DNA from 2 places in the Metabacillus sp. 113a genome. Region 1 is predicted to be linked to the other one. Evidence: a T-box and tRNA genes for the amino acid it is inferred to sense, from the RefSeq annotation. Region 1 holds a T-box; the other holds one or more tRNA genes.
The links. The T-box of region 1 lies ahead of ileS (isoleucine--tRNA ligase). A T-box ahead of a tRNA ligase gene usually reads a tRNA of that ligase, here a tRNA-Ile.

Region 1 (5,424 bases):
TAAACTTGGCTGTTGATTGCAGCTAGCAGGCGCTTGCTTATCCAAGGACTGGGCGGTGAGCCTCCTCCTCGCTTAGCTCTTAGCTCGGAGTCTCACGCCTTCCGCTCCAATCAACAGGTGTGAAAAATCAACACGATGCTTTAACAAAGCCTAATGAAAAGAGCTGTTGACCTGACTGATTTTCACTTCAGGCCGCTCAGCAGCGGGCGTAGCGGGTGGTAACCTCTTGGGAAACTTGGAGGTAAGCACCTTGCGCTTCAAACAGCCACACCGGCCGGTTTGGATCAAAGCGATTTTCACAAATAAGCCCCCGGAATGACCCGGGGGTTTTTTGTTTCTATATTTTCCATTGAAAGGACTTTTTAGACAGCCCCTTCCATTGGTTAAGATGTATATTCTTCTTTTACTATGCTTGCACAGCGGGCGCACAGACCTGGATGTTCAAGGTCCTTTCCTGTTTCAGGCGTGACAATCCAGCAGCGCTCACATGTTCCGCCCTCGGCCGCCTCAACAGTAATCTTCATGTTGCTGAAGTGCTGCGCATGAGCCGGAGCCGAATTCAGATCTCCGCCAATTTCAAAGCCCGAGACAATGAAGAGCTGCTTTAAATCCTCTTCGACTGACCCAAGAAGCGCTGCCGTTTTATGGTCTGGATAAAGTGTGATCTTCGCAGTCAGTGACTTGCCAATGACCTTCTCACTTCTGGCGTTTTCAAGAGCTTTTAGAACATCGTCGCGAAGCGTCATAAAGGCATCCCATTTTTCCTCAAGCACTTCAGCATTTTCGATCTCCATGCTTTCCGGCATATCCGTCAGCTGTACACTCTTTGCCGCTTCGGAGTCAATATGCTCCCAGACTTCATCTGCTGTGTGAGGGAGGATAGGCGCCGTAAGCTTTGTAAGTGCGAGCAGAGTTTGATGAAGGACCGTTTGGATGGCACGGCGGTCCGGGTGATCTTTCCCTTCAATGTATAGAACATCCTTTGCAAAATCAAGGTAAAAGGAGCTCAATTCAATCGTAAAGAAGTTATGAACTGCATGATAGATCACGGCAAATTCATACTCTTCATACGCTTTTTTCACTTTATCAATGAGCTTGTTAAGCTTTACGAGCATGTAGCGGTCAACATCCCGCAGATTTTCCCAGTCTGCTGCGTCTGCCGGAGTAAAATCGGCAAGGTTTCCAAGAAGGAAGCGGAACGTGTTCCGGATTTTCCGGTATACTTCAGCGACCTGCTTAAGAATAGCGTCGGATACCCGTACATCTGCCTGATAGTCCACGGAAGCGACCCATAAGCGGAGAATGTCCCCACCGAGCTGGTTCATTACTTTGGAAGGCAAGACAACGTTTCCGATCGATTTACTCATTTTTCTGCCCTGGCCGTCCAGTGCAAACCCATGGCTAAGCACCCCTTTATAAGGCGCTTTGCCTGTTACAGCTACAGATGTGGACAAGGAGGAGTTAAACCAGCCTCTATACTGATCCGAGCCCTCCAGATAAAGATCAGCCGGCCGCTTGAGATCTTCACGCTCATGAAGAACTGCCTGGTGGGAAGAACCCGAATCAAACCAGACGTCCATTATATCCATCTCGCGGGAGAACGTGCCGTTCGGGCTTCCTTTATGTGTGAATCCCTCAGGCAGAAGATTTTTTGTTTCACGCTCAAACCACACGTTGGAGCCGTGTTTCCGGAATAGACCGGATACGTGGCTGATTGTTTCATCTGTAATGATCGGCTCGCCATTCTCTGCATAAAAAACAGGAATCGGAACTCCCCAGGCGCGCTGTCTGGAAATACACCAGTCTCCACGGTCTCTAACCATATTAAACAGCCTGGTTTCTCCCCAAGCAGGGACCCATTTTGTTTCTTTAACAGCTTCCAGCAATTCAGACCGGAAATCTTTAATGGATGCAAACCATTGGGCCGTTGCTCTGAAGATGGTTGGCTTCTTTGTTCTCCAGTCATGCGGATAGGAGTGGGTGATAAAGGAAAGCTTCAAAAGCGCCCCGTTTTCCTGAAGCTTTTCGGTGATGGGTTTGTTCGCTTCATCGTAAAAAAGCCCTTCAAACCCGGGAGCTTCCTCGGTCATTACTCCTTTTTCATTGACTGGGCAAAGCACATCAAGGCCATACTCTTTCCCGACTAAAAAGTCATCTTCCCCGTGGCCAGGCGCCGTGTGAACGCAGCCAGTACCGGCATCTGTCGTAACATGCCCGCCAAGGACGACGAGTGATTCTCTTTCATAGAGCGGATGTTTCGCAGCTATCCGGTCCATTTCCTTCCCTTTCAGGGTTCTGACGGTTTCGAAGTCCTGCCATTCAAGCTCTTTCGCTACGGAGGCAAGCAGCTCTGTGGCAACTACATATTTCGCGTCATTTGCCCGCACGACGGTGTATTCAAGATCTGGATGCACAGCAATTCCAAGGTTCGCTGGAATGGTCCATGGAGTTGTGGTCCAGATGACAATTTTTTCATCCTCCTCCAAAACACCTTTTCCATCTGCTACGTCAAACGCAACGTAAATAGAGGGAGATTTTTTATCCTGATACTCAATTTCAGCTTCTGCAAGGGCTGACTCACTTGAAGGAGACCAGTAAACAGGCTTTAAACCTTTATAAATATACCCCTTTTTAGCCATTTCTCCGAAAACAAGAATTTGCTGCGCTTCATATTCAGGTTTCATCGTGACATAAGGGTGATCCCAGTCTCCTCTTACCCCCAGACGTTTAAACTGCTCGCGCTGGCTTTCAATTTGAGTCCAGGCGTATTCTTCGCAAAGCTTTCGGAAATCTGCTACAGACATTTCCTTGCGGTTCACTTTTTTGTTTTTAGTCAAAGCCGTTTCTATCGGAAGACCATGTGTATCCCAGCCCGGGACATAAGGGGCGTTATAGCCGCTCATCGATTTGTAGCGGACGATAAAATCCTTTAGAATTTTATTAAGTGCATGACCCATATGGATATCACCGTTGGCATAGGGAGGGCCATCATGCAGAATAAATAGAGGACGGTCCTTCGTATGCTCCTGAACCATTTTGTAGATGTTCATTTCTTCCCATTTTTCCTGCATTTCCGGTTCTCGCTTTGGCAGATTGCCGCGCATAGGGAACTCCGTTTTTGGCATAAGCAGCGTATTTTTATAATCCATTCCGTTTCCTCCTAAAATAAAATACAAAAAAGCCTTCTCATCCCTGTGGAAAGGGACGAGAAGGCTTGCTTCACGCGGTACCACCCTTATAGACACGCAAAAAACGCATCCGCTTAAGCATTCGTATCGGGAATGATGCGCCTTCCCTACTCAGTTTTTCAGGAAGGAACTCAAGGGTGATGTTCGTCTGAAAACTTTACCCGGGCTCCCACCGCCCCCGGTTCGCTGAATAAAGGCTCCATTCAGATTACTATCCCTGTCATCGTCGGTTCATATTTCGATTGTGCTCAAATTATATGCGAATATCCGGCAAAAAGTCAAGGACGGTATTTTGCTTCTTCATCCTCGCCGGCATAAACAGCTTCCGCTTCGTATTCGAGCAGATGATCCCAATCATCATTCTTTAAAAGATCAAGCTGTGCTTCAATCAGCATCTGGAAACGGGTGCGGAATACTTTAGACTGTTTTTTAAGCTCTTCGATATCCATGGCAATTCTGCGGGATTTCGAAAGGGATTCATTAATGATGCGGTCGGCATTTTTTTCGGCTTCCTTTATGATCAGCTTAGCTTCCTTTTGAGCATTGCGCTTTACTTCTTCAGCCGTTTCCTGTGCAATCAGAATGGATTTATTCAAGGTTTCCTCAATGACCGTATAGTGGCTCAGCTTTTCTTCCATATCTGCAACGCGTGCTTCAGACTCTTTCTTGTCACGGATGACCATTTCATAATCTTTAATAATCTGATCCAGAAACTCATTTACTTCGTCTTCATCATAACCGCGGAACCCTTTATTAAATTCCTTATTATGAATATCAAGCGGTGTTAAAGGCACTATAGGCCACCTCCATATGTATCGGTATACGTCCCTGCATACCATTATAATTCATTATTCGTGAATTTTGGGGCAAAACCTCCAAATTTCACGATTATTTTTGCCGCCCATAGTGCATTCTGATCTTGTCTTTTTTCGTCCGGCCAAGAATTTCTGTGATTTTGCTTCTGCCATACCCTCTTACAGAAATTGTGTCCCCTTCCTGACACTCCATTGCTCCCTGCTCTGCTGTGCGCCAGTTTACCTTAATATGCCCTGCCTGCAAAAGGGGCTGAACCTTTTGCCGCGAAAGTCCATAAATCGCAGCGGCTACTGCATCAAGGCGGAGAGAACTGACAGTCGCCGATGCCTCATTCCAGCTCTCCGTAACGGCAATGGCATTAGAGAAGCTGATTTTTTTCAGCTCCACTTTAGATTTCCCAATTTCAGTTAGCTGAAGCCTCAGGAAATCATCCATTTCCTTTGCCGCCACAAGCTGAATGACTTCGTTTTCCATCAATATATCTCCGTATTTGGAACGCTTAAGTCCAATGGACATTAACGCTCCAAGCACTTGAGGGTGTTCAAGGGCTACAAATTTTGCAGGGTAGCTGATTTCGTATAGGATCAGGTCAAAGTCTTCTTTCCCGGGTTTCATGTAATCAGGATGAATAAGAGCTCTTTTTCTCTCTGCTCCAGGGGCGCCGCCGTCGAAAGCTGCTTTAGTCTCCATTTGATCGCCTACAATTGACTGTACGATTTCCTGCTCCCTGGGGTCCAAAAAGTCCGTAAGTTTCGCACTGTAAGAGCTTTGGACGAAATCCTTCCAGCCCATTACTTTTTCAACAAAATCCCGCTCATCTTCTCTGAAATGCTGAAATAAATCTGTCATGTTATCACCGTTTCTATATAATGGGTGCTTCGTTCACGTTTTCCCTAAGGCGTAAAAGTAAAAACACGGATACTCAGCTATCAAGTGCATTCACTTAAACTGGTGCCGTGTTTTCTCTGCACACATAGAAAAAGGGACTTTTTCGTCCCTTTAAATCAGCTGATCATATTGTATAAAGACCATAGACCGCCTTGTGCAAGATTCAGAACAAGGATGGCTACAATTGGAGAAAAGTCGATCATTCCGAAAGATGGAATGATTCTACGGAAAGGCTCTAAAAACGGTTCGCAGATTGAAGCGAGAATTTCTCCAAATTTAGTTTCTCTCGCGTTCGGAAACCAGGACATCAGAATGTAAATGATGATGGCGTACGAATAAAACCGCAGCAAATACCCTAATACTGTAAAAACAATGCTCATTGTCCATTACCACCTTTGAGGTTCATCTTCAACTGCCAGTTCAGAGATTGTGCCCGATACATCTACGTTATCAGGCGTACAAAGGAAGATATTCAGCCCTACCTTCTGTATATCTCCGCCTATCGCATAAACTGTTCCACTCAGAAAATCGA
Region 2 (5,234 bases), on a different contig from region 1:
GATCCACCGAACGAAGGATCATCGCTGTTTAAGATTTCTACATATCTTGTATCAGCAGGCACCCCGATTTTGTAATCGTGGTACACATCGCTTCTGAAGTTGCAAACGGCAATCAGCAGTTCTCCATCCTTTAATCCTCTTCGTATAAATGAGTAGATGCTTTGACCCGCATTATCAGCATCAATCCATTCAAACCCTTCTGGAGAGTGATCCAATTCGTAAAGCGGCCGCTGCTTTTTGTAAATACTCATCATCTCTTTAAAATAGACCCTTGTTTTTCTATGAAGCTCATAATCTTCTAAAAACCAATCAAGCTCCTCCAAATCCTTCCATTCATCAAACTGACCGAATTCGGATCCCATGAAAAGAAGCTTCTTGCCTGGATGGGCGAGCATATATCCCATTAACAGCCTTAGCTGAGCAAACTTTTGCCAATAGTCCCCCGGCATCTTATTTAACAGCGATTTTTTGCCGTGTACCACTTCATCATGGGAGAAAGGAAGAATGAAATTTTCATTGAAGGCATACATAAGGGAAAACGTCATTTTGTGATGAATATCGCTGCGGGCATGCTGATCTGTCTCCATATACTCCAGGACGTCATTCATCCAGCCCATATTCCACTTGTATTGAAATCCAAGTCCTCCCTCGGAAACAGGTGCGGTTACCAAAGGCCAATCCGTAGAATCCTCCGCTATCATCAGTGCGTGAGGGTCGAATTCATGAACCTTTTCATTCAGCTTTTTTATAAAGCTTACCGCGTATGGATTCTCAGCATCTGAATCGGAATTTGGCCAGTACAGCATATTAGCTACGGCATCAACCCGGAAGCCGTCAATATGATATTTCTCCAGCCAGAACAAGGCGTTGGAGATTAGAAAGCTATGTACTTCCGGCTTGCCCAGATCAAAATTGGCTGTACCCCAAACTACATTTTCTCTGTCACTGTAATTGCTGTATTCGTAAACCGGCTCTCCATCAAACATATAAAGGCCGTGTGCATCCTTACAAAAATGGCCGGGTACCCAGTCCATAATGACGCCCAAATCGTTTTGATGACATAGGTCAATCAGTTCCATAAACTCTTCAGGTTTGCCATACCTGCTGGTAGCTGCAAAGTACCCTGTTCCCTGGTACCCCCAGGACCTGTCAAAAGGATGTTCAATCACCGGCATTAATTCTATATGCGTGAAACCGTGTTCAATAACGTACGGTATCAATTCATCCGCAATTTCCTTATACGTATAAAAACTTCCATCGTCCTTCTTTTTCCATGATGCAAGATTTAGTTCATATATAAAAAACGGCTTTTGATAAACAGTCTTTGCCTTCTTTTTCTTTTGCCACTTCTGATCATTCCAGGTATAGCCGTCAATATTGGCGATTACCGAAGCAGTGTTCGGTTTTACTTCAGAATAAAAAGCAAAAGGGTCTGCCTTGAGCAGTCTTGATCCATTTCTGGTGATCAGCTCATATTTATACACATCACCTTGCTTTAAATCAGGGAAAAAACCAGACCATATTCCTTCTCTGCTCACCTTTTCAAGTGAATATCCGCTTCCCTTCCACTTATTAAAGTCTCCGGCTATCCTGACATCCTTCGCATGCGGCGCCCAAACAGTAAATTGGACTCCATTTACCCCGTTAATTGCTTTTAAATGGGCCCCGAATTGTTCATAGCTCTTAAACAGATTCCCTTCATGAAACAAATGAACTTCAAAATCTGTAGGACTGGCAATCATCCAGAATGAACCCTCCTTTGCTAATTAGAGTGTATCTCAATCTATATACCCCTATTTCTCTTTCTTAATTCACTAATAAGTGAAAAATCCCTTTTGTGCAAACGCTTTTATATTTTGACATAATCCTACAAACTCCATGTACTCTCATTATAAACATTATTTTTCAAAACAATTGCTGGAAAAGAATAGAAAAAATAGAAAGAAAGTTCGCGAATAATAAAGTCTCTTTTATAACGCACAGTTATAAGTATTATTTTACAAACATATGAAAGTGCAAATAATGTCGAAGAATATCGTATTTTTTTCCAGTCTCCGATGAGAAATCAGCTGATATCGCAGAGCAAACAGAGAAGGATAGTCAAAAATTCGTTGCAACTTTATGAAATTTGTAATATAGTTCTAAAAACTAGTTACCGGGCTAAGGGGTGATCTGATGCTAAAGTTAGTGGAGCCTGACGAGAGGTATAGAGAAGAATATATGGATTTCTACAGGGATTGGATTCACTCCGGTGAAAAAGTTGTCCCATGGGTCGTTTCTGAAGACCCTTCTGATTTTTTTGATTATATACAAGAATTAAAGGCACAGAAACTGGAAGAAAACGCCCCGGAAAATTTTGTTCCTCACTCCACCTATTGGCTGCTGACCGAATCAGGGAAACTGGTTGGAGCTGCAAATGTAAGGCACAGGCTAAATGAGTATTTAAGGATACGCGGGGGCCATATTGGCTATGGAATCAGGCCATCAGAAAGAAAAAAAGGATATGCAACTGCCATTCTGTCGATGACTTTGGAGAGGATCAAAAAGCTGGGGTTATCCGAAGTGTTGGTTACGTGCGATAAGGACAACATCGCTTCGGAAAAAACAATTCTAAAGAACGGTGGAGTCTTCGAAGCAGAGTTCATAGAAGAGGACGGTAATGCAATAAAGCGCTTCTGGATCCAAAATAAATAAAAAACGCTGCGATTGCAGCGTTTTTTATTTATGACCCGTACGGGATTCGAACCCGTGTTACCGCCGTGAAAGGGCGGTGTCTTAACCGCTTGACCAACGGGCCGTATTAATAATAGATGGCGGAGAAGGAGGGATTTGAACCCTCGCGCCGCTTACACGACCTACACCCTTAGCAGGGGCGCCTCTTCAGCCACTTGAGTACTTCCCCGCAAATATAGAGAGGATCTGTGAAAAAAATCCACAAACCTGACTGATGCCTATAAGTATGATGGCTCCGCAGGCAGGACTCGAACCTGCGACCGATCGGTTAACAGCCGATAGCTCTACCACTGAGCTACTGCGGAACAAAATAAATGGGCCTGAATGGACTCGAACCATCGACCTCACGCTTATCAGGCGTGCGCTCTAACCAGCTGAGCTACAGGCCCATATTCAATGGAATTGGAATTGGAGCGGGTGATGGGAATCGAACCCACTACATCAGCTTGGAAGGCTGAGGTTTTACCAGTAAACTACACCCGCATTCTATGGGGCGACTGATGGGAATCGAACCCACGAATGTCGGAACCACAATCCGATGCGTTAACCACTTCGCCACAATCGCCATAAAAAAATGGTGGCTCGGGACGGAATCGAACCGCCGACACATGGATTTTCAGTCCATTGCTCTACCGACTGAGCTACCGAGCCATCTAGCTTCGGCTTTCACTAAGCTTAAATCTCATCGTCAGCTCCCCCGTTCCCATCCACTCGTATCTAGATACGGAGCGGTGTTCACTAGGTCGCTTCCCTGAATTTCTTGCTTATTAAAACCCTCTAGCATTTAATATAGATTATCTTATGTATCAAGAAAACGTAAATGGCGGTCCGGACGGGACTCGAACCCGCGACCTCCTGCGTGACAGGCAGGCATTCTAACCAACTGAACTACCGGACCATTTTGGTTGCGGGGACAGGATTTGAACCTGCGACCTTCGGGTTATGAGCCCGACGAGCTACCAGACTGCTCCACCCCGCGATAATAAAAAGTATTAAGTTTAGCTATGCTCATTGTTTGTAGACTGTCCTCGCCTCAGGAAGCAAAATCAAGCAGTGTCTCGGCGAGTACAACTCGAAGCTTATTCGTGGAAGCAGCGCTCGTTGCTCCACCCCGCGATAATAAAAAGTATTAAGTTTAGCTATGCTCATTGCCTGCAGAAAATGGAGGAGGAAGAGGGATTCGAACCCCCGCGGGGTTTGACCCCCCTGTCGGTTTTCAAGACCGATCCCTTCAGCCAGACTTGGGTATTCCTCCGTGTAAGGGAAATGGTGGACCTTGTAGGACTCGAACCTACGACCGGACGGTTATGAGCCGTCTGCTCTAACCAGCTGAGCTAAAGGTCCCTGTATGGTAGCGGCGGAGGGGATCGAACCCACGACCTCACGGGTATGAACCGTACGCTCTAGCCAGCTGAGCTACGCCGCCATATAGGTTATTATAATTGGTGGAGCCTAGCGGGATCGAACCGCTGACCTCCTGCGTGCAAGGCAGGCGCTCTCCCAGCTGAGCTAAGGCCCCAATTATGTAAAATGGTCGGGAAGACAGGATTCGAACCTGCGACCCCTTGGTCCCAAACCAAGTGCTCTACCAAGCTGAGCTACTTCCCGAAATATAATGGCGCGCCCGAGAGGAGTCGAACCCCTAACCTTTTGATCCGTAGTCAAACGCTCTATCCAATTGAGCTACGGGCGCTTAATAAAAGTGCCGAGGACCGGGATCGAACCGGTACGGTAGTCACCTACCGCAGGATTTTAAGTCCTGTGCGTCTGCCAATTCCGCCACCCCGGCGCTGTAAAAATGGAGCGGAAGACGGGATTCGAACCCGCGACCCCCACCTTGGCAAGGTGGTGTTCTACCACTGAACTACTTCCGCGTAAACATGGTGCGGATGAAGGGAGTCGAACCCCCACGCCCGAAGGCGCCAGATCCTAAGTCTGGTGCGTCTGCCAATTCCGCCACATCCGCTTACTGTATAAAAATCGAATGGTGAGCCATGAAGGACTCGAACCTTCGACCCTCTGATTAAAAGTCAGATGCTCTACCGACTGAGCTAATGGCTCCTTATATTACCTACACCCAGAGCATGTAAGACGCCCCAATCTCAGAAAGCTTATTCAAGCAGCAGCTCCATTTGGGCGCTGATGCTTCACTTCGAAGATCACTCGATCGTGCTCTGCCGACTGAGCTAATGGGTCATTCATTTACACTCTCTCAGGTTATACAATACCCTGTGAATGGTGCCGGCAAGAGGACTTGAACCCCCAACCTACTGATTACAAGTCAGTTGCTCTACCAATTGAGCTACACCGGCCAAGTACGAATTACCGAAGTATAGGATGGTGGAGGATGACGGGATCGAACCGCCGACCCTCTGCTTGTAAGGCAGATGCTCTCCCAGCTGAGCTAATCCTCCATATAGTTTCGGCTTGCGATGAGCGGCGCATTGCGTTGTCGCTTTCAGTCGTTCGCATCCTCACGCACTCATGTGCGCTCCGGGGCT

Region 2: it has a tRNA-Ile gene. The T-box ahead of ileS (isoleucine--tRNA ligase) is inferred to sense a tRNA for this amino acid. The anticodon was not compared.

Annotation. Positions count from the first base shown of each region.
Region 1 covers NZ_JBNILJ010000001.1:793,899-799,322, forward strand. The annotation lists gene ileS (isoleucine--tRNA ligase) at 384-3,149, opposite strand; T-box leader at 3,198-3,421, opposite strand; gene ACQCVE_RS04125 (DivIVA domain-containing protein) at 3,467-3,982, opposite strand; gene ACQCVE_RS04130 (RNA-binding protein) at 4,077-4,853, opposite strand; gene ACQCVE_RS04135 (YggT family protein) at 5,009-5,272, opposite strand; gene ACQCVE_RS04140 (cell division protein SepF) at 5,279-5,424, opposite strand, start outside.
Region 2 covers NZ_JBNILJ010000003.1:384,685-389,918, forward strand. The annotation lists gene glgB (1,4-alpha-glucan branching enzyme) at 1-1,742, opposite strand, end outside; gene ACQCVE_RS08130 (GNAT family N-acetyltransferase) at 2,176-2,694, shown strand; tRNA gene ACQCVE_RS08135 (tRNA-Glu) at 2,726-2,797, opposite strand; tRNA gene ACQCVE_RS08140 (tRNA-Ser) at 2,812-2,902, opposite strand; tRNA gene ACQCVE_RS08145 (tRNA-Asn) at 2,964-3,038, opposite strand; tRNA gene ACQCVE_RS08150 (tRNA-Ile) at 3,049-3,122, opposite strand; tRNA gene ACQCVE_RS08155 (tRNA-Gly) at 3,143-3,216, opposite strand; tRNA gene ACQCVE_RS08160 (tRNA-His) at 3,223-3,298, opposite strand; tRNA gene ACQCVE_RS08165 (tRNA-Phe) at 3,309-3,384, opposite strand; tRNA gene ACQCVE_RS08170 (tRNA-Asp) at 3,555-3,631, opposite strand; tRNA gene ACQCVE_RS08175 (tRNA-Met) at 3,636-3,712, opposite strand; tRNA gene ACQCVE_RS08180 (tRNA-Ser) at 3,896-3,988, opposite strand; tRNA gene ACQCVE_RS08185 (tRNA-Ile) at 4,001-4,077, opposite strand; tRNA gene ACQCVE_RS08190 (tRNA-Met) at 4,083-4,159, opposite strand; tRNA gene ACQCVE_RS08195 (tRNA-Ala) at 4,177-4,252, opposite strand; tRNA gene ACQCVE_RS08200 (tRNA-Pro) at 4,265-4,341, opposite strand; tRNA gene ACQCVE_RS08205 (tRNA-Arg) at 4,350-4,426, opposite strand; tRNA gene ACQCVE_RS08210 (tRNA-Leu) at 4,437-4,522, opposite strand; tRNA gene ACQCVE_RS08215 (tRNA-Gly) at 4,533-4,607, opposite strand; tRNA gene ACQCVE_RS08220 (tRNA-Leu) at 4,615-4,699, opposite strand; tRNA gene ACQCVE_RS08225 (tRNA-Lys) at 4,719-4,794, opposite strand; tRNA gene ACQCVE_RS08230 (tRNA-Thr) at 4,970-5,045, opposite strand; tRNA gene ACQCVE_RS08235 (tRNA-Val) at 5,072-5,147, opposite strand.